One region of the Robertmurraya mesotrionivorans genome, then DNA from elsewhere that is predicted to be linked to it. Evidence: riboswitches for the same ligand, from Rfam matches in the RefSeq annotation. Region 1 holds a riboswitch; each other region holds the start of a gene.
The links. A riboswitch is a leader RNA that binds a small molecule or an ion and turns the genes downstream of it on or off. The one in region 1 is predicted to bind cobalamin.
Positions count from the first base shown of each region.

Region 1 (5,665 bases):
CCATGTGAACAAAATGTTCTTTTCATGTAAGGCGATTCATCCAGATGGTGGACTTAGTGATACGAATGAATTGCAAGCGTTATTAAAAAAGGATATGATTCAGATTGCTGATAAAGTGATCTTAATGGCGGATTCAAGCAAGTTTGGAAAAAGAGCCTTCTCTCAAATAAACTCATTATCAGCAGTGCACAGCATTATTACCGATTCAAACATGGATGATCGGACAAGAGAGAGGCTTGAAGAAAAGGAAGTCAAATTAATATTTGTAAATATATAAGATGAAAACAGACCAAGATAGGTCTGTTTTTTATTATGGTAACAGAATTAAACAAAATACCTTTGTGTCCAAAATGTTAAAAATCAAAAATAAACAAAGATATTAACCTGTATTTTTGTTGATTGTATGAAGGTAGGGGAGTAAGATATTAGTATAGGAAGTATAAAGGAAAGGTGTTTTGAAAACCCTTTCGTATTTTTTGAAATTCATTTGTGAAAAAGTGAACAATTGTTGGAGGAGGAAGAAAAGATGAGCAATGCACGTGTGTATTATGTACCAAGCACAAACCTAATGGGCAGAGGCTGTTTAAAAGAACTGCCAGCACTTGTAAAAGAACTGGGTCAGAAAAAGGCATTAGTTGTCACGGATAAGTTCTTGAATCAATCAGGTTTAGCAGGAAAAGTCCTGGCGGAACTAGATACGATTGATCTAGAATATGTCATCTTTGACGATGTAAAACCCAATCCTACTGTCCAAAATGTGTATGAAGGGGTTGAAGTGTTTAAGGAAAATGCTTGTGACTTCATCGTATCTATTGGTGGAGGATCTCCTCAGGATGCTGCAAAGGCAATTGGACTTTATGTAACAAATGGAGGAGATTTACGAGACTATGAAGGTGTTGGAAAGACTAAGAACAAATCGGTTCCGATTGTTGCTGTCAACACTACCGCTGGTACATCCAGTGAATTTACCATTAACTATGTAATTACAGATACGGAACGAGAAGTGAAAATGGTTATGGTAGATAAAAACAGCTTAGTAACTATCTCAGTAAATGACCCAGAACTTATGGTTGATAAACCAGCTGATTTGACCGCTGCGACTGGGGTAGATGCACTAACCCACGCAATTGAAGCGATCGTGACTCCAGGTGCCTTCCCTGTTACAGATGCAACAGCATTAGCTGCTGTTGAAATCATCTTTAACTACTTGCCTCGTGCCGTAAAAGACGGTCATGATATTGAAGCTCGTGAACAAATGACATACGTGATGTTCTTAGCGGGTATTGCATTTAACAATGCAGGACTAGGCTTTGTCCATGCGATGGCGCATCAGCTTGGAGGCGTGTACGATCTTCCACACGGAGTATGTAACGCGATGCTTCTACCGATTGTTGAAAGAGAAAATGCGAAACGTGATCCGAAGAAATTCCGTTTAATTGCAAAAGCAGCAGGTATTCAAGTGGAAGGAAAAACAGATGAGCAATGCGCTGATGAAGTGATTGAAGCGATTAAAGCTCTTTGTAAGGAAGTAGGAATTCCAAGTACCCTTGCAGAGTTGGGTGTAACGGATGTGGATTTAGATAAACTAGCCACGAATGCATTAGCGGATGCTTGTGCACCGGGTAATCCATTCCAGCCAACAAAAGAAGAAGTGATTGAAATGTTTAAAGAGATTGCATCTCCTGTAGTAATGAGCTAATCTGGAATTAATAAATGTAATAATAAAGCAATAAGGTGCCCACATGGGAGAATAGGGAATGAAGTGAAAGTCTTCAGCGGTCCCACCACTGTAAAGGGGAGCTTCAAAGATATGCCACTGGATGAAAGGAATGTCCGGGAAGGCCTTTGAAGCCATGAACCAGAGCCAGGAGACCTGCCTTATTGCTATAAGAATACTAGATGATGGAAAAGTCTGTAGTTTATTCAGCTTGTCTGAATAAACTATGGGCTTTTTTTATTTTTAAAAATAAGGAGAGAGAAACATGGAATTATTACAACAGACGATTGAAAAAATTACGGGGCTTGACCAGGAGATGATGGATGCTGCAAGAGTGAGGGTGGACAACTTAATAAAGCCAGCGAGAAGTTTAGGGAGATTAGAAGATTTAGCTGTACAGCTCGTTGGGATTACTAGAAAACCCATTCCTAGTGTTGATCAAAAAGCAATCATTCTTATGTCGGCCGATCATGGAGTGTACGAGGAGGGAATCACTAATTTTCCTCAAGGAGTCACACTTGCTCAGACACTGAATTTTCCTAAGGGTTTAACCGGTGTTTGCGTAATTGGCAAAGTATCCGGAGCCAAGATTGTAACTGTTGATATAGGCGTGAACGGGGATATTCCAGCAGATGCCGGGGTTATTTTAAAAAAAATCAAATACGGTACCGATAATATAGCCAAAGGACCAGCGATGACAAGAGAAGAGGCCATTCGATCAATAGAGGTAGGAATTGAAATAGCCAATGAGGAAATCGCAAAGGGTGTGCAATTACTTGGAACCGGAGAAATGGGCATTTGTAATACCACTCCGAGCACGGCCATACTATCCGTCATTGGTGGCTTCAAACCAGAAGAAATTACCGGTAGAGGTGCAGGTGTTGGAGATGGAGGCATTAAGCACAAGATAGACGTTATTAAACAAGCAATAAAGGTGAATCAACCGAATCGTGAGGATGGAATTGATGTATTGGCAAAGGTAGGAGGACTTGAAATAGGTGGGATGGCAGGTGTCATGCTTGCGGCAGCGGCCAATAGAGTCCCTGTTGTTGTCGATGGGTATATATCAACGGCGGCAGCGGTCATCGCTGCAACACTTGAACCAAGGGTGAGAGAATACTTAATTCCATCTCATGCATCTGCGGAACCGGGAGGGAAAAGAGGAAGTGAACTTCTAGGGATAAAACCGATCATTCATATGGATTTGTGTTTAGGTGAAGGTTCAGGTGCAGCACTTGCTTTTCCAATCGTCGAGGCAGCATGTAGCATGATGAAACATATGCCCACCTTTGCGGAAGCAGGGATGACCATATAAAAGAAAAAACTCCAGCCTAGATGGGCTGGAGTTAAAGTGCATTTTTGATCACTTTTTTGTAATTAAGCACGGACAGAAATCCGAAGATGGAGTATAAGCCTGTGTATAGAATCATCACTAGTGCCATGGGCGTCCAAAGCTCAGCCCCGAAAAAGAACCAGCCTGATTGAACAGCAAAATAGCTATGGGAAAGACCAATGACTAAAGGAATTCCAAAATTGAATACTTGTTTCAGGCCGATCCCTTTTGTTAAGTCTCCTTGAGTAAAACCGAGCTTACGTAGGATGGTATAATTAGATTTCTCATCTTCGCTTTCGTCCATTTGCTTGAAGTAAAGAATACACCCGGATGTAATAAGAAAGGTAAGTCCAAGGAAACCAACGATGAACATCATGAGCCCCATGAGCATTTTTTGATCAGTGCTCAGTTCCAGCTGTGAATCATTCCCAACCTTTTCTCCTAAATGTAATTGATTAAAAAGATCACTCGCTTGTTGAATCGTCTCTTCTTTCTTCATCTCAATCCCGATAAAGACAGAAGAGTCCCTTTGTACCTCTGGATCTAAGTCTTGTTGAAGTTTAGAAAACAAGGTGTCATCAACAATCGCAACAGGCTGACCACCGTTTGTAAAATACCATGAAACAATAAACTCATCTCTTAACCCAATATAATCAAGAGGAATCGATTCGGATTTACTGTGTAATTCAATTTTTCCGGAGTCATCAAGAGCCATGAATTTGGATAGCATATCACTATATCCGGTAAACAACGTTTCTTTTGGAGACACATCCATTTCAGGAACAGATTTTTCACTAACGACTGGCATTTCCAACTTATTGAGTTCAATATTTAATCCTTCTGTTTCCATATCAATAATTGATTCCAGATTCGCATTGACCATCACTACATCGATAACCGTCTCGTTAAATGTTAGCCCTTCACTTTTTAGAGCATCTTTAAATGTTTGTGCATCTTCTTTGCTAACAAAGGCGAAATCATTAATCACATTATCTTCAGCTGTTTTCTCGGCTGAGTAATAAGAGATATAACTTAACGATAACAAACCGATGGCGAGTGCGGATACCGTTGTGACAATGGTTAATAGTAACGAATTCGACTTCATTCGAAACATGATAGAGGATAAGGAGAGAACTTCCCTTATATTTAAGTACCCATCCTTCTTTTTGCGAATTAGATTAAAGATAAAGCTTACCGATCCTTTGTAAAAGAAATAGGTTCCGATAATAACTGATGCTAAAATAACAATCATGGCAGTGAATAGCTCGGTCATTTCTGTAAAATCACCACTAAACAGCTTGGTGGAAACAAAATATCCAAAGGCAATGAGTGCAAAACCGGCAATCCCCATGAACATTTCCCATACAGACAGCTTTTGTACCTTTGCCTCTGCAGATGAGGTCACTCGAAATAAGGATAAAATCGTCTGTTTTCTTATAAAAAGAGCATTCATCCCAAGAATTAATAAGAAAATGAGCGTAAACACAATGAGTGTTTGAACAAATGCTTGGCTTGAAAAATGTAAGGTAGTGACGGCATTTACTCCTGTAATTTTTAGCAGGATCATCATGATTAATTTAGAAATTGAAAATCCTAGGAAAATACCAAGGCCTAGTGACAAAAAGTAGAGAAGAGCATTTTCCACTCCAAGAATGCGGAAAATCTTTCGTTTCGTCATGCCAATCAAATGAAAGAGTCCAATCTCTTTGCTGCGTCTTTTAATAAATATCATATTGGCATATACGAGAAAGACGGTAACAATCCCAACAAGAAGGACGGAAGCGGCTCGTATCGAAGCTCCGCCTTTAATACCCCCTTTTACGGTGTCCATAGCAGGGTCATATTGCAAGGTAACAAACGCAAAATAGAGAGAGACACTAAAAATCAAGGCAAATACATATAGATAATAGTTTTTTATATTCTTTTTAAAGGATCGAAGGATGAGTTGATTAATGGTCATCTTGCACCCCTCCTAATACTCCTTGTGTTTTCATAATATCTTGGAAAAAGGCTTGCCTTGTTTCTGAACCTCGGTTTAATTGGGTATAAATTTGACCGTCTCGAAGGAAGATTACTCTTGAGCAATAGCTAGCTGCTACAGGATCATGAGTAACCATCACAATGGTGGATTTTCGCTTTTGATTCAGTTGGCTAAGCTTATTTAATAAGTCGGACGCAGCCTTTGAATCGAGTGCACCCGTTGGCTCGTCAGCAAAGATCAGGCTCGGCTCATGAATGAACGCACGGGCAGCGGATGTTCGTTGTTTTTGCCCTCCGGAAATTTCATTGGGATATTTATTTTGAAGCTCAAGAATCCCTAGCTCATTGGCTACTTCCGTAAACTTTTGGTCGGCTTCCTTTTTTGGTGTTTTTGTAATGGATAAAGGAAGCAAAATGTTTTCTTTGACTGTCAGTGTATCTAATAGATTGTAATCCTGAAAAATAAATCCTAAGTTCTTTTGACGAAAAAGGGCGAGTTCTTTATCACGCATCTGTGTAATCTCTTTCCCTTCCACAAAAATAGAGCCTTGGCTAACATGGTCAATAGAGGAAAGCACATTTAACAGAGTGGTTTTTCCTGATCCAGAGGCTCCCATGATACTGACGAATTCTCC
Region 1 is NZ_JBPCCH010000015.1:47,927-53,591, forward strand. Features, by position in the region: gene ACRX5O_RS18960 (DeoR/GlpR family DNA-binding transcription regulator) at 1-277, shown strand, start outside; gene ACRX5O_RS18965 (iron-containing alcohol dehydrogenase) at 527-1,699, shown strand; cobalamin riboswitch at 1,716-1,895, shown strand; gene cobT (nicotinate-nucleotide--dimethylbenzimidazole phosphoribosyltransferase) at 1,983-3,032, shown strand; gene ACRX5O_RS18975 (FtsX-like permease family protein) at 3,064-5,010, opposite strand; gene ACRX5O_RS18980 (ABC transporter ATP-binding protein) at 5,000-5,665, opposite strand, start outside.

Region 2 (5,665 bases), on a different contig from region 1:
CTTGGTCCGTATCTACTGAAACAGAAATGACCCGTTCGTACATAATATTACGAACAACTTCGTCAGCTTCTGCCATTAGAATATCACGGTAAGAAACAACTCCAACTAGTTTACGGTATTGGTCGATCACGTACAGATAATTAATGGTTTCTGCGTAATCAGTAAACGATTTGAGCTTGGTTACAGCTTCCTTAACGGTATAGTAATCTCTTATCCATACAAAGCGGTTCGTCATCAATCGCCCAGCTGTTTCGGAAGGATAATTCATGATGTCTTGAACGGCCTTAGATTCCTCTTTTTTCATTCCAGATAAGAGCTGGCTGATTTTTTCAGGTGACAGGTCATCAAGCAATGAGGCGAGGTCATCGTTATCCATTTCATCGAGGACTTCACCAGACCGTTCAATACCCAGTCGATTTAAAACATCAAGCTGTTCGGTTTTGCTTAATTCCTCAATGAGGTCTGCAAGCATGTCTATATTTAAGTATAATAAAAATCTTTTTTTGTGTTTTTCGGGCAATTCCCCATATATTCTTGCGACATCATAAGGCTGGAGCTCATCCAATATCGTATCAAATTCTTTTCGTTTTGATTCTTTTAGCACTTTAATGATGTATAGGGTAATTTGGTTTTCTGGCATATTTGTAATCATACGTATCACCTCTCAGGTGGGTAAGTTCTTTGCAGCAACATGCTAATTATAGAGAAAAACGATTCATTTTAAAATGGATGTTTAATAAAAGTTTGTGAATTGTAAAGATTGTGCTTGAATTATATAGTGCTTATACAATAGTATAGTTTTATTTAGAAGAACAGTGCGGGAAATTCATCGAAACTTTTTTATACGTTCATTCGTCATAAGTAAGGGAGATATTACTATTATTGTGGAGGTTTACTAGGTGAAAAAAAGCAATCAGGAGAAACGCGATCTTCTCTACATATTCCTTAATGAAGGTGAACAATATGTTCTGACACACGGGATTGAATTTAAAGAGTTTGCTCGGTCTCTTTCCGATTCTTTGAATCATCTTTTGTTGATTAAACATGCTTACGAATCGGGAGAGTTTAATCGTCACACATTACTAGAATACGTCCCTAAAGAGAAGCTGCATCGGCTTATGGGTGAGGATGTTCATGGTTATGGAGATTTTTGCTGGGTGGATTTTGAAGAGCTTGAAGGCGTAAATGCCTTATCTGGTGAAGAGATTGCCGAGTTACTTTATATGGGGCATATGAAGGAGCAACTAAAGCAGCCATTTAACCGACATCTGAGAAATAGATATGGTTATTTTGCTCACGATGATGGATGGTGGAATAAGGTTTATTACCGGACGTTAACTGATTTTTATCGGCTACTATCTGATCTAGTACCTGAGAAGTTAAATGAGTTCAAACCAGAAAAGGGAATTTTGGGGTTGAGAAAAAGGAGGGAGTACCCTCCGATGGATATCGATATTTCTCTTTCTTTAAAACCATTGATGAAAGAGGGAATCTTATTATCTTTTAAAGATGCGGTACAAAGTAGAACGAAGATTGAAGTCCCTATTTGGGTCATTGGCGACTACATGAATATGGATGATATGTTCGAGGAGTACGAAAAACTGTCTAAAACCAAATTCGACGCAACCCTCACATTCGACAAAAAAACAAAGCAATGGCAGTAAAAAAGGTGTCAGACACCCTTCGTGGACAAATCGGCCTGATTTGTCCGTGTGGGGTGGACACTCGTGGTTTTATTGAGACTGATAGTATGTAACTAGTTCTTTAAGCTGGGATAGCATACGTTGTGTCTCCTTCTCTTCAATATTACTAATAGGAGAGATTTGAACCCAGTTATTGTGTTTCAAATACGCACTTTCATAGTGTAGTAAATAGCCATTCATCTCCATATCCTCTCCGATAAAGGTAGAGGGTATTTTTGTTGGGAATGGAATGGTCATAATGGTCGGACAGGAATGTTCTATCTTAGATAAGACATGGATGCCATGAGATTCGAGATTCTCCCGAATATACAGATATTGACGACCAATTCTTTCAAAAGGCTGTTCCTCTTCATAGGCTTCTAGTGACTGGTGAAGAGCGGAGATGAGATTTGATGAGTGTGTAAATGGGACTCCGTCGTTCTCTATATACCATCCGAGATCAAGATAGCCGGGAATCGTTTCATCTTTTTTCATGTAATGCTGGTGAAACACAATGGAAAGACCTGAATACGAGCCCAGTGCTTTACCGCTAACTCCTGAAGCAAGATAGATATTTGAGAGATTTATTGGCCTAGCCCCTATGGAACTAATAGCATCAAGGCAGATTTTTATACTCTTTTCCATGCAGGCTTTTTGCATATCATCCAAGGAGTTTAGAACACCAGTCGATGTTTCACAATGTGTGAACCAGATCCACTCAGGGTTATGCTTGTTAATGACCTCTTTTATTTCTTGCAGAGTAAATGATGTCCCCCAAGGTATTTCGTAACTTTCAAAAGATAAACCAGCACGGATGGCGTGACCTTGCAGTCGCTTTCCAAACTCCCCGTTAATAAAAATGACTCCGTTTGAAAGTTTTTTCAGCTGCATGGCGATGACTTCATTCGCCAACGTTCCAGACCCAAGAAGAAGCTGACAATTCGCAGCTTTGGTTAATCTCAAAAGTTTTTCTTTGACAGAGTTAAATAATGTTAGAAAGGCTTTAGAGCGATGAGAAATGGGTGGACTCATAAGTGCTTTTGTAACATCATCTGCTACCATAATAGGTCCGGGCATAAACCGGCTAGAAGAAATCCCTATGCGTGAAGAGACTTGTTTTTCAAAGGTGTCTCTTGTGATATACATGGGATGAAATTGTGCATCTTCTGTTCCAACTGGATCATGAAACACTGTGAAACCGAGTTGTGTATAAAGTTTGGTTTGTCTGGTGGTTCCCGATATAACCGCTGCGTCGTATCCTTGTTTGATACAGTAGTTGGCTAATAATTGTGAAAGTCCTAGAAACACTCTGCCGTTCCGATTTTTTGCATCAACAGCGAGGAGGCGAATTTCGCATAATAGATGAGCTTGAAAGGGAAGATGATCTTCTACAGGACCAATCTTTTTATCAATGGAAAAAGGTCGCTTATCTCGAACGGCAATCATTCCAATTAGTTGTTTGTTCTTTAGACAGATAAGGTACGTATTTTCAGCGTGAAAAGGGTCAACTCTTCTCTCTGTATCAGACTTTGGATGCTGTGGAATCTCTTCGACAAATGTACGATAATTTAGTTTGTGAATTTGCTCCATTTCTTCTTCGCTTCTTGCAATTTTGAAAAGCAAGCCCATTTGGTTTCCCCCTATACTCTTTCTTTAATATTTGTTCGATGAGCAAAAAGAATAGTGATTACTGTGAGTGCGATCATTCCGACGGAAGTGTATGTATAAGACTCAATAAAGAAATAGACCGGAAGAATGCATAGGCTTAGTAGACCAGCCATAGTAAAGCTGCGGAACAAGGAATATGTGATCGCGAAGCTAACGAGAATGACAAGTGTTACCGTCGGTTCAAAAGCAATGATTCCTCCGAGGAAGCTAGAGATCCCTTTTCCTCCCTTAAAGGAAAGGGTGATGGGCCAAATATGTCCTATAAGGACAAATAAAAATCCAACTAATTGAATCTCCTCTGAAAAGCCTAGCATTCTACCAAGAAGGATAACTGCCGCCCCTTTAGACGCATCACCTAAAAAGGTAGCGACAAAGGCCGACTTATTTAAATTTCGCCCGATATTACGGGCACCCACGTTTCCACTGCCTACCTTCCGAATATCAATCTTTCCAAACAATCTTCCAATAATGTATCCAAACATGATGCATCCAATGAAGTAGGAAAGGAAGAAATAGCCCACTACTACCATAGAACATGACCTCCACGCTATGTTGTATATATTCCATATTATGCTAAGCAAAACCTCTTCACAATAAGAAGTTACTGTCCACCCCAGGAGGACAAAAAGGCACGAAGTGTCCACGAGCGGTGACGGACACCCTCCGTGGACATTTTGCCCGATTTTGTCCACGAAGGGTGTCTGTCACCATTTTGTTAAAAAGGGGTTGCGTTTGTGGGGCTTTGTTAGTGTATAATCAGACGTAGCAGAAAATTTCATAATTCGACTAGTAGTAGGTGTCTTCATACTGAAGACTTAAAAAGGAAGTTGGTGAAATTCCAACGCGGTCCCGCCACTGTAAATGGGAGCAAGCTGCAAGTAATACCACTGTACGTAAAAGTATGGGAAGGTGCAGCAAGCAATGACCATAAGCCAGGAGACTCGCCTATTGCTATGCACCGAATTTCCTACGAGGATAGGAGTGGTGTGGCAGACCGTTACCTATTATTTGATTTCTATTTAGTGTAAAACGTCTATCATACCAGCATCTTCCTGCCTTTGTAGGAAGATGCTTTTTATTTTTTACATAACACAGGGGGAAAGAAAATGCGCCAAAAGTTTTACGCACTATTTGCAATACTCGTACTATCACTAGGAATTCTTGCTGGTTGTGGGAGCGCAACTGAAAAGGCAGAAGATAACCAAAACACAGAAGGTCAAACGGAACAAAGTGAACAACAAGCAGCCTTCCCACTTACACTTACTGATGCATTAGACAATGAAGTGGTTATAGAAGAAGAGCCAAAGACCATTGTTTCTTTAATTCCAAGTAACACAGAAATCGTGTATGAATTAGGTTTAGGTGAGAAGGTAGTTGGGATCTCTGATTATGATAACTATCCAGAAGAAACGGCTAATGTTGAAAAAGTCGGTGGCATGGAATTTAATGTGGAAAAAATCGTTTCATTAAATCCTGATATTGTTTTAGCACATGAATCTTCAGCTTTATCTGCAGAAGCGGGACTTACTCAATTAAAAGATGCTGGAATCACAGTATTTGTTGTCAACGACGCAGTGAATTTTGAGGAAGTGTACGAAACAATCAACCTAATCGGACAAATGACAGGAACAACAGAAGAAGCAGAAGCGCTAACAGCTGCTATGAAGGCAAAGCTTGACGAAATTAAGGAAAAAGCTGCAACTGTAACCGAAAAGAAAAAAGTGTTTGTTGAAGTTTCACCAGCACCAGACATTTACACACCAGGGAAGAACACATTCATGGATATTATGCTTCAAGTGATCAATGCTGAAAATGCAGCAGGAGATCTAGATGGTTGGGCGAGCATCGACCAAGAATCGATTGTTGAGAGAAATCCAGATGTAATCATCACTACGTACGGCTACTACTCCGAAGATCCTGTAGGTCAAGTAACTTCTAGAGAAGGCTGGGCAGATATGACTGCCGTGAAAAATAAGCAGGTTGTAGATGTTCATTCTGATCTGGTAACACGACCTGGGCCAAGGCTCGTTGAAGGGGTAGAGGAACTTGCAAAAGCCGTATATCCGGAAGTATTTAATAACTAATCGATTAGCAGCATACACAATGGGAGCCTCGTTTCTCCTGTTAGCTATTGTACTAGGCATTTCACTAGGAACTGTGAAAGTTCCTATCTTAAGTACGATTCAAATATTACTTGCACAACTTTTTCCGTTTGTTTCACTAGATGGAATTGACCAAATGCATGTAAATATCGTTTCGAATATTCGCCTGCCAAGAGTTATCTTAGCAGGACTTGTTGGAGCGGCTCTAGCAAT
Region 2 is NZ_JBPCCH010000014.1:7,377-13,041, reverse strand. Features, by position in the region: gene mgtE (magnesium transporter) at 1-652, opposite strand, end outside; gene ACRX5O_RS18335 (hypothetical protein) at 900-1,664, shown strand; gene ACRX5O_RS18330 (aminotransferase class V-fold PLP-dependent enzyme) at 1,734-3,311, opposite strand; gene ACRX5O_RS18325 (glycerol-3-phosphate acyltransferase) at 3,323-3,880, opposite strand; cobalamin riboswitch at 4,128-4,313, shown strand; gene ACRX5O_RS18320 (ABC transporter substrate-binding protein) at 4,457-5,434, shown strand; gene ACRX5O_RS18315 (FecCD family ABC transporter permease) at 5,397-5,665, shown strand, end outside.
Region 2: it holds a riboswitch for cobalamin, as region 1 does, so the genes downstream of both, ACRX5O_RS18320 (ABC transporter substrate-binding protein) here and cobT (nicotinate-nucleotide--dimethylbenzimidazole phosphoribosyltransferase) in region 1, are expected to answer to the same signal.

Region 3 (5,665 bases), on a different contig from region 1:
CCACCTTCTTTTTCTGCCCTTGACTTAGAAAATGAGTCGGCTTTCCCTTTAAGTAGGTAATTCCTGTTTTCTCCATAATGTCGTCTGTTCTTGTTTGAATCTCAAGTTTGGAACATCCTAAGTTTCTTAAACCAAACATAATATCTTCCTCAACGATGGAGGAGAAAAGCTGAGAGTCAGGGTTTTGCAATACAAGTCCAACGAGTTTTCTCAACTCCTGTAAAGTAGAACGAGTGTATGAAAGCTCCTTCTCCTTAAAAAAAACGGAGCCCTTCGTTGGCTTTAAGATTCCATTCAAATGAAGAAGCAATGTTGATTTCCCCGCACCATTATTCCCGAGCAATGCAATCTTTTTCCCCTTTTTAATAGAAAAAGAGATATCCTGAAGTGCTGCTTCTTGCTCGTTGAATACTTGATAAACATTTTTGAATTCAAAAAGAGTTGAACTCATACGAAAACTCCTTAACTAGTAAAATTCAGTAATAGAACAGCTAGAAAAAATACAGTAATAAAGCCAATATGGATTACAGAATAGTTTTTTCTTTCGTAGGACGGGTCATACAACGTTCCTCCACCACGAGAATCGATACTGATTTGAAGTTCTTTTGCTTGATGGTACGTTTTTATAAATAAAGATGTTACTAGTCGGCCAGCTGAAAATAGCCCCGATGATATAGATTGATACCCAAGTCTACTCTTTTGTGAGACGTAAATATCAGTAGCGGTTTCAAGCAATAAAAACAAGTATCGATACGTTAACATCATGATTTCTAGCAGTAGTGTAGGCACCTTCCATCGATGCAAGAGACATACGATCTCATTAATCGGAGTGGTAAGGATGAGAAAGTACAAGCAGCATATACTGCTAAAAGAACGGATAATAAGCGGGACCACCACTTCCACCTGATCCGGAAGAAAGTATAAATAAACGTTTGCTAGCTTTATTAAAAGAATGGCTTGGTGAACACCCGTTGATGGGGCAGCTGCTATGGAAAGGACGATAGATACACTTCCTATGCTTAAAAAGGAAAGTGGGAGCAAAAGAAGTTTTCCATAATAGCTGATAGGGATTTTTGCCACGAATAAAATAAATACACTCATCACAATAAGTACTAGAAAGGAAATCCAACTGTTTTTTAAAAGCAAGACTAGTAGAAGACTTCCCATGCTAAAGACCATCTTTTCAAAACTATTCACGTGATTCAGTTTGTTTATATGAGCGAAATAATCGATCTGTAGCATTAGGAACGATCATTTCTAGAAAGATATTTCAGCTTGGCACGTGAAAAGCCGATAAAGTAACCAATGACAACCGATCCAATCGAGGCTTGAACGGCAAACAACAAGCTCTCTACCTCACTGCTGCTTGGTTTCCAAAGGTTTTCTATCCATGGTGTGTAAGATGGAGCAAGCTCCGCAATAACGGCAATCGCTTCCGTATCTGTCCCTGAAAAACTGGCACTACTCTTGAAGATAAGCGGAATGGCAACAAGAAAAATAATCAGCATGAAAAGCAAACGATTCTTTTTCATGAGCTAGTCTCCTTACGTAGAAAGTTGAGCATTTGTAATTCATTGGCATTGTATTTTAGTAGAAAATTCATCACAATCACAGTAATGATTCCTTCTGAGAGTGCTAAAGGTATTTGTGTCACCCCAAATACGGAAATAAATTTTATGAATGAACCTACGAACCCGCTAGCTGGGTCAGGGAACGCAATCGCTAGTTGAAGAGAAGTCATGGCATATGTAGCTAAATTGCCTAACGCAGCAGCAAGGAAGATCGCAAATTTCATGTTGATCTTTACGCTTTTGAGCAGGATATAAACACCGTACGTAACGAAAGGACCGACCACAGCCATAGAAAAGGCATTTGCACCAAGCGTACTTATTCCACCGTGAGCTAGTAATAATGCTTGAAACAGCAAAACGATAAATCCGACTACACACATAATGATTGGGCCAAAAAGGAGGGTTCCTAATCCGACCCCCGTAGCGTGTGAGCTACTTCCCGTTACCGATGGGAGCTTTAATGCGGAAAGAACGAAAGCAAAGGCCGTACTTAAACCGAGCATCGTTTTTATCTCTGGCTGAATCACCACTTTCTTTCGGGCCGTATGAATGCCTGCTGCTAAAAAAGGAAGGAGGAGTATCCACCAAATCATCGCCCACTTCATTGGTAGAAATCCTTCCATAATATGCATCGCGTACGCATCAGAGTTGGATCCAACCCAGAAATAGAGGATTCCTGCACCAATTAGCACCAATTTCTTGAGATTACTCATTCACTGTACCTTCCTTCTAATAATCTAGCCCGACGATGGCTGGAACGTTTTGCTCATAGTAATGTTTAACCTCTCTCATTTCTGTGACTAAATCTGCTGCCTGAACGATATCCTTCTTGGCCTCTCTTCCAGTTAGTACAACATGGAGACCGTCTCTTCTTTTTTGAAGCGCTTCCAACACCTCTTCCGTCGGGAGGATATCTTCAATGGAGAAACGAGAAATCGCTAACGCATTATTAATCTCATCCAGAATAAGCACATCAACTTCATTGCTTTGTAAAAGATCCTTGGCTAATCCCCAGGCATTTTTTAAAGCCTCGCGATGTTCGTCTGGCGTTTTCGTCCAGGTAAAACCTATCCCCATTGGATAAATATCGATTCCTAGTTTCTGTAAAACGGTACGTTCACCCACACTACGATCAGGTGATTTAATAAATTGAATGATTTTTACTCTTTTCCCCTGACCAATCGCTCTTACGGCGAGCCCAAGGGCGGCCGTTGTCTTTCCTTTTCCTTCCCCGGTGTATACGAGTAGTTGACCTTTGTTCGCCATTCTTTTTCACTCCTATTACGGCATGTTTGTTACATACTGAGCAAAAGAAAAACACTTCCCCTTGGAAGTGTTAACAATGTCCGTGAACATTTAGTGAGCAAAAAAGGCCGTCACCTAACACCTCCCCTATCCTCGTAGGTTGGTACCATTCTTGGCTTAGGCAGGTCTCCTGGCTTGTGCTCATCACTCACTACCCCTTCCCGTGTTTTTGTACACAGTGGGTGTTGTAGCTTGCTCACACATACAGTGGCGGGACCGCATTGGCATTGAACCAATTTCCCTTTAATCTTTTCTGTTTGAAAAGAAACCTAAGTCTTTTTGTATTTGTTTTTTTGTATTTATTTGGATTATACTCCTCAGAAAGGGATAGTGAGAAGTGCTCGAAGCTGACTTTTTGGAAGTTTCATAATATACCCATAATTCCGATGAATAATTGTCACATTTTTACTAAACAGACGCTTCCAATAAATGTTCTATACTCGCCTCAACCAGGAGCTTCCTTTGCCCTTTTTCCAGTCGTATCAACGTTAAACTCGTTCCCTCACTGATGGGAGCAGACCAGAAATTTTTTAATGAAAGCTTTTTCACTATCGATAAAAATGCCATGATGGTTACCCCATGAGTGACAATTAGCACTTTCCCTTCCACATACGTTCTTTCGATTTCCTGTAGAAAGTCTTCGACTCTAGTAATTACGTCTGTAAAGGTTTCCCCTCCATCGTTGCCATATCGCTCTGGAGCATTCCAATAATGATCATACTCCGATGGAAACTCACGATAAATTTCGTCCTCCGTTTTCCCCTGCCATTTTCCTAGATGAATTTCCATTAAACGTGGATCTGTCTTTATGTTTGTTTCATTTGGTCGGATAAGCTTCGCGGTGGTATAAGCCCTTCCACTGGGAGAAGAGATCACCTCATCAAAAGGGGTATCAGCTAAGTAGTCTCTTAACCGCTTAGCATCCTCCACTCCTTTTTTTGTAAGGGAGGAATCCAGTCTACCCTGCATTCGCTTTTGTACATTCCACGTGGTTTGTCCATGCCTAGCAATATATAAATCAACCATAATGGTCACTCCCTGTTGAATTTCAAAAAGTTAGTTCATGATAATAATGTCCTGAAAGTTCCTTTACCATATGCCCTTTATTAGCTGGAAATGCGATCAGGAAGCAGGTAGATGGTCCAGATGTTTTTTCTAAATTGATCACACTCGTCACTTCACTTTTTATAAAATCTCGGTTTGAAAATAGACGATTCAATTCATAAAGTATCCCTTTTGATCCAACAGGCATTAAGACAGCACCATCTAGGTTTGAAAGCTCCTTCACTAATCGTAAGGGAGCTACTTCTGTTTCCTGCTCTATTACTTCATTTCCAACAAGAGGAAGACCAATAACCGCCACTTTCGTATCCTCTAGAAAGGGAGTTGCGCTCAAGGGAGCATGGCTTATTCTTTTTCCTAATACCGTTAATCCGACGGCAGATTGGACAAGTGAAAAGTTACTTTCGGTGCTTCCATTGATCTGAATGTCTGGTACATCAAGCTCAAGTAGACCTTTCGTAATTCCTTTTATGAGTCCTTCCCACGCTTCCTCTCCACAGAAATTTTGAAGAATCACTGCTTCGGGAATAGCTCCTGCACAATAGCATTCCATGGCTGCTACACGAAAGGTGTAATAACCAACGATATCGTAAGGAACCTGTACCTCATCAAGCTCTTTTAATCCGATCGCTCCGCTATTATCAGAAGCTACCACAAGGGTTTCTTTTCCCATTTTAAGTAATTGGACATCTCTCATTTTTGAAACTTCCCCGCTACTGCTGGTTTCATTATGCTAGCTAAACGAGGAGCAACGATCACAGCTAAAACGGTATTAAGGACAGATGCAATCAGTAAAGATGGAACCATACTAATATAAAATGCTTTTGATATTAAAAAGATAAATGGCAGTGGAGCTGCAAAGGTATTACCTAGCACGAATAAAATAGATGCCGTCCACTTGCTGCCTTTTTGATAAAAATAAGCAAATATCCATGTAAGCATTGCCATTTCGATAGCGATTAAGAAATGCATAGGTCCAAGAGGCATTCCTCCAATTAACGCAGATACCATATGTCCTAATCCACCGACGATCGCCCCAGGGATTCCTCCTAAAAGCGCGGCAGCAACGATTGCTGGAAACGAATCGAGCGCGACACTTCCAATGATTGCTGGAATTTTTATCCCACCACCTATAACTGTTAAAGCTATAAATAGGGCCATCCAAGTTACTTTTGCCACCTTCATTTTTCCTTCCTCCTTCTGAATTGTAATTACTTAATCAGTTGACCAATTCCGTACCAAATATGATCCACTCGATCACATAATTGGACCGTATCCTGAAACGTCCATCCCGCATCATCGCGCCATTTTCGATCTATTTTTTCAACAGGGACAATTCCTCTTGTAATATCTGAACCAATGATCACGACCTTTCTCTTCCAATCCTCCTTTTCCCAACGTGCCCAATGCAATAGTGTCTCTTTCCATATGCTTCTAACTGTATCGGATTCATGTTGGAGCGATAACTCCCTGATCCAATACTCGATTCCTTCTACCACCACTAAGGAGACATCAGAATCTTCGCTAAGCCAATCATAATACGAGCATTCATAAGCCTTTATCCAACTTTCTCGTGGATACTGGCACATATCGTAATGGCTACGTACCCACTCGGCTTTTCCATTACATGCTCCTCCCATCACGAAATGCAAATTCATCCCCCTCCTTTTTCATACAAATCGGAACTCCTGCTTCAACGAGATACGCTTCCTTTGCCATTGCGACGA
Region 3 is NZ_JBPCCH010000004.1:24,211-29,875, reverse strand. Features, by position in the region: gene ACRX5O_RS08595 (energy-coupling factor ABC transporter ATP-binding protein) at 1-451, opposite strand, end outside; gene cbiQ (cobalt ECF transporter T component CbiQ) at 463-1,242, opposite strand; gene ACRX5O_RS08585 (energy-coupling factor ABC transporter substrate-binding protein) at 1,242-1,532, opposite strand; gene ACRX5O_RS08580 (energy-coupling factor ABC transporter permease) at 1,529-2,284, opposite strand; gene cobO (cob(I)yrinic acid a,c-diamide adenosyltransferase) at 2,301-2,837, opposite strand; cobalamin riboswitch at 2,980-3,164, opposite strand; gene ACRX5O_RS08570 (histidine phosphatase family protein) at 3,285-3,902, opposite strand; gene ACRX5O_RS08565 (ATP-binding protein) at 3,925-4,635, opposite strand; gene ACRX5O_RS08560 (ECF transporter S component) at 4,632-5,123, opposite strand; gene ACRX5O_RS08555 (bifunctional adenosylcobinamide kinase/adenosylcobinamide-phosphate guanylyltransferase) at 5,150-5,596, opposite strand; gene ACRX5O_RS08550 (bifunctional adenosylcobinamide kinase/adenosylcobinamide-phosphate guanylyltransferase) at 5,562-5,665, opposite strand, start outside.
Region 3: it holds a riboswitch for cobalamin, as region 1 does, so the genes downstream of both, cobO (cob(I)yrinic acid a,c-diamide adenosyltransferase) here and cobT (nicotinate-nucleotide--dimethylbenzimidazole phosphoribosyltransferase) in region 1, are expected to answer to the same signal.

Region 4 (5,665 bases), on a different contig from region 1:
ATCTGGGTTAGAGGTTGGAACTTGAAGTTTAATATGATGATCCTGGCTATACTCCATGCTTCCGTCATCTCCAACGATCTCAGCTAGTGTGATCATTTGCTTCGGGGTAAATCTTTTGTTTGCAACACCCGGACTAACTGACACTTCAAAGATTGATTGAATGGGTTGTTGGATGTACGCTTTTGGTTGATTGCTTTCGCCTAATATCAGCTGTAATGCTTCATCCGCAATTTCTCTAGACGTATTAGCCACCTCCACCTGCTCTAATGCCCATGGCTCTGCTTCCTTTTTCAATCGTTGATGTGGCTTCAATGGTTGTTCCTTTTGGCTCAATGTATACTTTCGTTGGTAACCTCTTGGGGTAATCATTAAGTCGTCGTAATAGAACGTCGACGAGTTTCCAATTAGCACCGTTGTTAACATGCCAATCTCGTGATTCAGCATGTCTTCTAATGTGGTTCGCATAATACTTTGACGATCACGATAAGCACTTTTCACAAGTCCAACCGGTGTCTCTGGCGATCGGTATTTTAATAGTATCCGTTGCGCCTCAACAATTTGTCGGGTTCTTCTCCCGCTCATTGGGTTGTACAAAGCAATCACAAAATCGGCTTGAGCAGCAGCTTCAATTCTTTGTTCAATCAAGCTCCAAGGTGTCAGATGGTCGCTTAAGCTGATCGTGCAGGCATCATGCATGACCGGGGCACCCAATAGCGAAGCACATGAATTGATGGCTGATATCCCTGGAATCACTTCGACCTCAACACCCGTGTCTTGCTTCCAGCCTTTTTCCACCAATACTTCGTACACAAGGCCAGCCATTCCGTACACACCCGCATCTCCACTAGAGATCACTGCCACTTTTTTTCCGAGCTCGGCCTGCCTCACTGCCTCTTGAGCTCTACTTACTTCTTCAGTCATCCCTGTACTGATGATTTCTTGACCGTCTAGTAATCCTTCAATCAGTTCCACATACGTTTTATAGCCAATGATCATATCACTTTCTTGTAGAGCTTTTTTTGCCCGGTCCGTTATATGCTCCTCACTTCCGGGACCAAAACCGATGACTAACAGCTTTCCTTTCAATTACGCTCCTCCTTTCATTAGTTCCACCATCATAAAAATTCCGAGTACTAGGCTATAGGCGCCTGTTACCGTGCCTAATAGTAAAAACAGCTTGTCTTTCACTCTAGCTTTCATAAATCCCCATGATAAACAGAATGTAATTCCTATCGTAGCGATGAGTAACCCAATGACAAATAAAGTCAGTTGAATAAGGGCGACGGTTAAATTATCAAGCCCTATCGCATTAGAAATAATCGCGATTTGCGTAGGGCTTTCTACACCAATGCCGTGAAGAATGCCAATAATAAACGCTCCAATGGCACCGAGCTTTGTAGGTGATAGTTGATTCGTTTTTGTTCCTGATGTCACCTTACTAGCGATGTTGCTGAAAAACTCAACGACAATTCTTAGTCGACTTTTATACTCGTAATCTTTCTTTTGTTGAAAAATTGACCAAATAATAAACATTCCGAGCAAAATAAGGGTGAAGCTAACGAGCATTTCTAGTATTTGCTTCGTTGTATCTGGAAGGTGTAAACCAATATAAATAAATAACACTCCAATAACCATTACAATCATTCCGTGCCCAATCGCATACATCACACCAAGAGTAAGTTGTTTCTTCTTTTGCTGCTCACTGCCAACCATGTCGGCAATCGCTGCTACATGATCTCCGTCGATCCCATGCCTCATGCCAATAAAAACAGCAAGCAGAGCAAACATGATAAATTCCATAGGTTATACCTCTTCTTTCACTTTTTTCGAAATTCCCTCAATACTATCTGAGTTTTCAGGTGCTACGAAGCCTTCCTGGTTGTATGTATAAATAACGGATTCTTTTAGTATCTTTCCTTGTCCGATATGACTCCGAACGATTTCTCGTCCCATGTCCTCTGTAAGTGCTTTATACCAGGTGCCTTCTGGATACACGATGGTGACACAAGCATCCTTGCATCTTCCATTACATCTCGTTCTTGTTGTATGTACTTCGTCGTCTAACTCCAACTGTGTAATTTCATCACGAATCGCTTGCGTTACTTCTTCTCCCCCTTTTCTCATGCAACTACTTCCATTGCAAATCAAGATGTGATGCTTTGTCCCCTTTAAATTCCATGTTGTCATGTTTTCCACTCCCTTAAATTTATCTAATAAAAAAAGCACCCCTACAAATAGAGGTGCATAAGAACATACGGAAGGTATATCTTCTACACATCTACCTATAGTCCCGTAGGTATGTGACACACTTTATAGGAAGGTCTCCTGGCTTTGGTTCCTTGCTTTTGTTACGTCTTCCCGATTTTACTCAGTGACCATTTGTAACAAAGCTCCCCAATACAGTGGCGGGTACCGCGACGGCTTTTCACCGTGCTTCCCTTTTAAGCAAAAGATTTTTCTTTTGCACCTATTAAGTAAACTATGAAGTTATCAACCCAAAGAAAGATTTCCATAAAAAAATCCGCTCACAGGAATGAACGGATGAAACGAAAGCATGAAAAGACAAACAGAAATACGGTCCCTTCTCACCATCGAAACACCTTCTCTATTCCCGGAGAAACTGAAACGTTTAAAAGTAAGACAGGTTTCCTGACTCGTGCTTCTTCCTACTCTAAGACCTTCCCATATTCATACGAATCACATATGTACACAGTGGTATTCTTATTTCGTCCACACTTACAGTTGCGGGTACAGCTCTGGATTTTAACCAGATTCCCTATTAAGCCATCTTGGCATCTTAACTTTTTGGAAAACTATTCAATTAAGTTAGATTCTATATTAGATGAATATTTCTTATTTTTCAACTACTTATATAACGAACACGACAGATTTCCTACTGAAACGGAACCCACATGGCGTTCTAAGTATTAGATGTTTTTATTAATTTAACTTCATACACATGCTCGTAATTTAGTAATTTGAATGATATCTTTAAAAGAAAAGACGCTACCCTTTTTGGATAGCGTCTAGATATTATACTGAGATTTTCCCAGGTTCTTCGATAGCTGGTTTTACGACGGAAGCCTTTCGTACGAAAAGAAAATACGAAAGAAAAGCTAAAAAGCTAGCACCAAAGATTATGGATCCCATCGGAATGGCAGAATTCTCTCCTGCAATGCCTACAAGTGGTGATGAAATAGAGCCTAGGATAAATGGTAGTAACCCTAGTAAGGCCGACGCGCTACCTGCAATATGCCCTTGTGACTCCATGGCAAGTGAAAACGATGTAGTTCCAATAATCCCGATCGAGGCAACGAAGAAGAAGATAGGAATAACAACCGCAATTAAAGGAGCCTTTAGTAATAACGCAACAAGAAGAATGGCACCTGATACATTTGAAATGGTCAGACCTATGACTAAAAATGTCTTTTCAGATATTACGTCTACGAACTTCCCTACTGCCTGACTTCCAAGAATCAAGCCAATTCCGTTCAAACCAAATAATAAGCTGAATACTTGTGGTGAAACTCCATAAATATTTTGATACACAAATGGAGTACCAGAAACATAAGCAAAAATTCCGGCCACAATAAATCCTTGTGTAAAGGCATATCCTGTAAACTGACGATCTTTTAATAAAGTTCCAAAGTTCCTAAATGTTTGCCCAATATTACTTGGTACACGCTTCTCTGTTGGAAGTGATTCTTCCAGCTTTGAAAATACGGTAAAAAATAAAACTAGACCGACAACACTTAAAACGACAAATACTCCCGTCCAATTCGTAAAGGCTAGAATCGCGCCACCTGCAACAGGAGCGATAATTGGACCTAGATTACTTACTAATGTTAATAACGCAAAAAACTTCGTTAATTCTCTTCCGCTAAACTTATCACGAACGACCGCTCTCGATATAACGATCCCGCCTGCTGCTGAAAAGCCTTGCAAGAAACGAGCAGCAATAAAGAAATAAATATTCGGAGCAAATGCACAAATGGCAGAGGCAACTAAATACATAATAAGGAATATTAATAGTGGTTTTTTCCGTCCCTGCACATCACTCATTGGACCGATAATCAATTGCCCCAGTCCTAAGCCCAACAAACAAGAAGTTAAACTAATTTGTACGAAGGATGCCGTTGTACCGAACTCTTCTACAATAGTCGGAAAAGAAGGCAAATACATATCGATGGTAAACGGACCTAAGATCGCCAGAGACCCTAGAAGCAATGCCAGCTGTAAACGCTTTGTACCTGTTAAATTGTTCAAGTTCCTCTCGCCTTTCATTTAAAAATAAAGATTCATAATTTCCTAAGATTGTAACTTTACCATTCTATAACATTGCATTGCTAAAGTAAATTGTTTCGGTCGTTGAAATATATAATAATTTTGTGGTTTTATTCAATAAGATTTGTATGCGTTTACATTGAAATGATAAGAGGTATTGTTCCTTGTTTTGTGGTGGGATCTAGTTTGGGTCAATAGCTGAAGCGTTTCGTTTATCGATCTAAAAGAAAAAAGGATATGTTCCTTTTGAACATATCCTTTATTGATTAAATAAGCTCTACTATTCTCTCATAAGTCTCCATAAACACATCTAAGTCTGGGTCTTCCCCTTTTTTCTTTACCACATTAAAATTGGAAAGTTCAAAATGATGGGTTGGCTGAACCTCGTGCCTTGCGAGGCAGTTTTTCGTGCAGGCCAACGGACAGCCATCAATGGCGATGATCTCCCTGCCCGATTTTGCCGTTTTTACTAGTGGTTTTACATCTCCCCCCACACCGGCAATGCACGACATTTCAGCAATGTCCTCCCGATCCATTTTGATTGCGATTAAGTTTGCGGTTTGTGCGGCTGAAGAACAGCCTGAGCATGAATATACCAACGGCAAATGTTTTCTTTTCAACAGAATTCCTCCTTTACAGTCCTTTTTTCAAACTGTTCTGATTTTTATTTACTGTAAAGGAAATGTTTGTTGGATTCTGTGAAAAATGTTACTTTTATTATGCTAATTTAATAGGGATTCGGATAAATTTGATATAAAAACTATGAATTTTTCTGTCAAAAGCTATTTGATAATTAAGTTTTTGATAAGATATTTGCAATTCTATTGTTATACTTGCGATTTTTGAGATTTATTTGCTATTCCAAAAATATATTTGCTATTCTAGAAATATTTTTGCGATTCTCAAGTTTTTCTTGCGATTATTATGATTTATTTGCTATTTTGCTCCATTACTTGCGTTTCCAACAAAAGAAAAAAGATCAGTCCTATTACTTAGGACTGATCCCTACTATTACATTTGAAACAATGTCGATTTTTCAACTGCAATTTCTTTAATCTTCTGATTTGCTGGCTTTAGCAAAGTGCGCAGCGAGGTTAATAAATTATGTACCATTCGATATGAAACGGGAAAAGCCCTTTCTTTCTATATAAAAGAAAAGGCTTTTTATTTAGAGCGAAAATGCAGGAATCGGGTCGGACAGATTTCTCCAATCCGTTTTCATTTCTTCGTCCGTTAGTAGACAGTGATCAAGAGACGTTTCTATTTCGGTATAATTCATATCTACTCCTATTAGAACGAGCTCGGTCATACGATCTCCATATTCTTCGTCCCATCGTTGAAGAATTTCTGGCTCATCTTTTAGAATTTGCTCCATTTCCTG
Region 4 is NZ_JBPCCH010000002.1:180,892-186,556, forward strand. Features, by position in the region: gene cobJ (precorrin-3B C(17)-methyltransferase) at 1-1,086, opposite strand, end outside; gene ACRX5O_RS04990 (HoxN/HupN/NixA family nickel/cobalt transporter) at 1,087-1,800, opposite strand; gene ACRX5O_RS04995 ((2Fe-2S) ferredoxin domain-containing protein) at 1,804-2,187, opposite strand; cobalamin riboswitch at 2,299-2,486, opposite strand; cobalamin riboswitch at 2,623-2,815, opposite strand; gene ACRX5O_RS05000 (multidrug effflux MFS transporter) at 3,034-4,266, opposite strand; gene ACRX5O_RS05005 (putative zinc-binding protein) at 4,551-4,904, opposite strand; gene ACRX5O_RS05010 (GTP-binding protein) at 5,453-5,665, opposite strand, start outside.
Region 4: it holds a riboswitch for cobalamin, as region 1 does, so the genes downstream of both, ACRX5O_RS04995 ((2Fe-2S) ferredoxin domain-containing protein) here and cobT (nicotinate-nucleotide--dimethylbenzimidazole phosphoribosyltransferase) in region 1, are expected to answer to the same signal.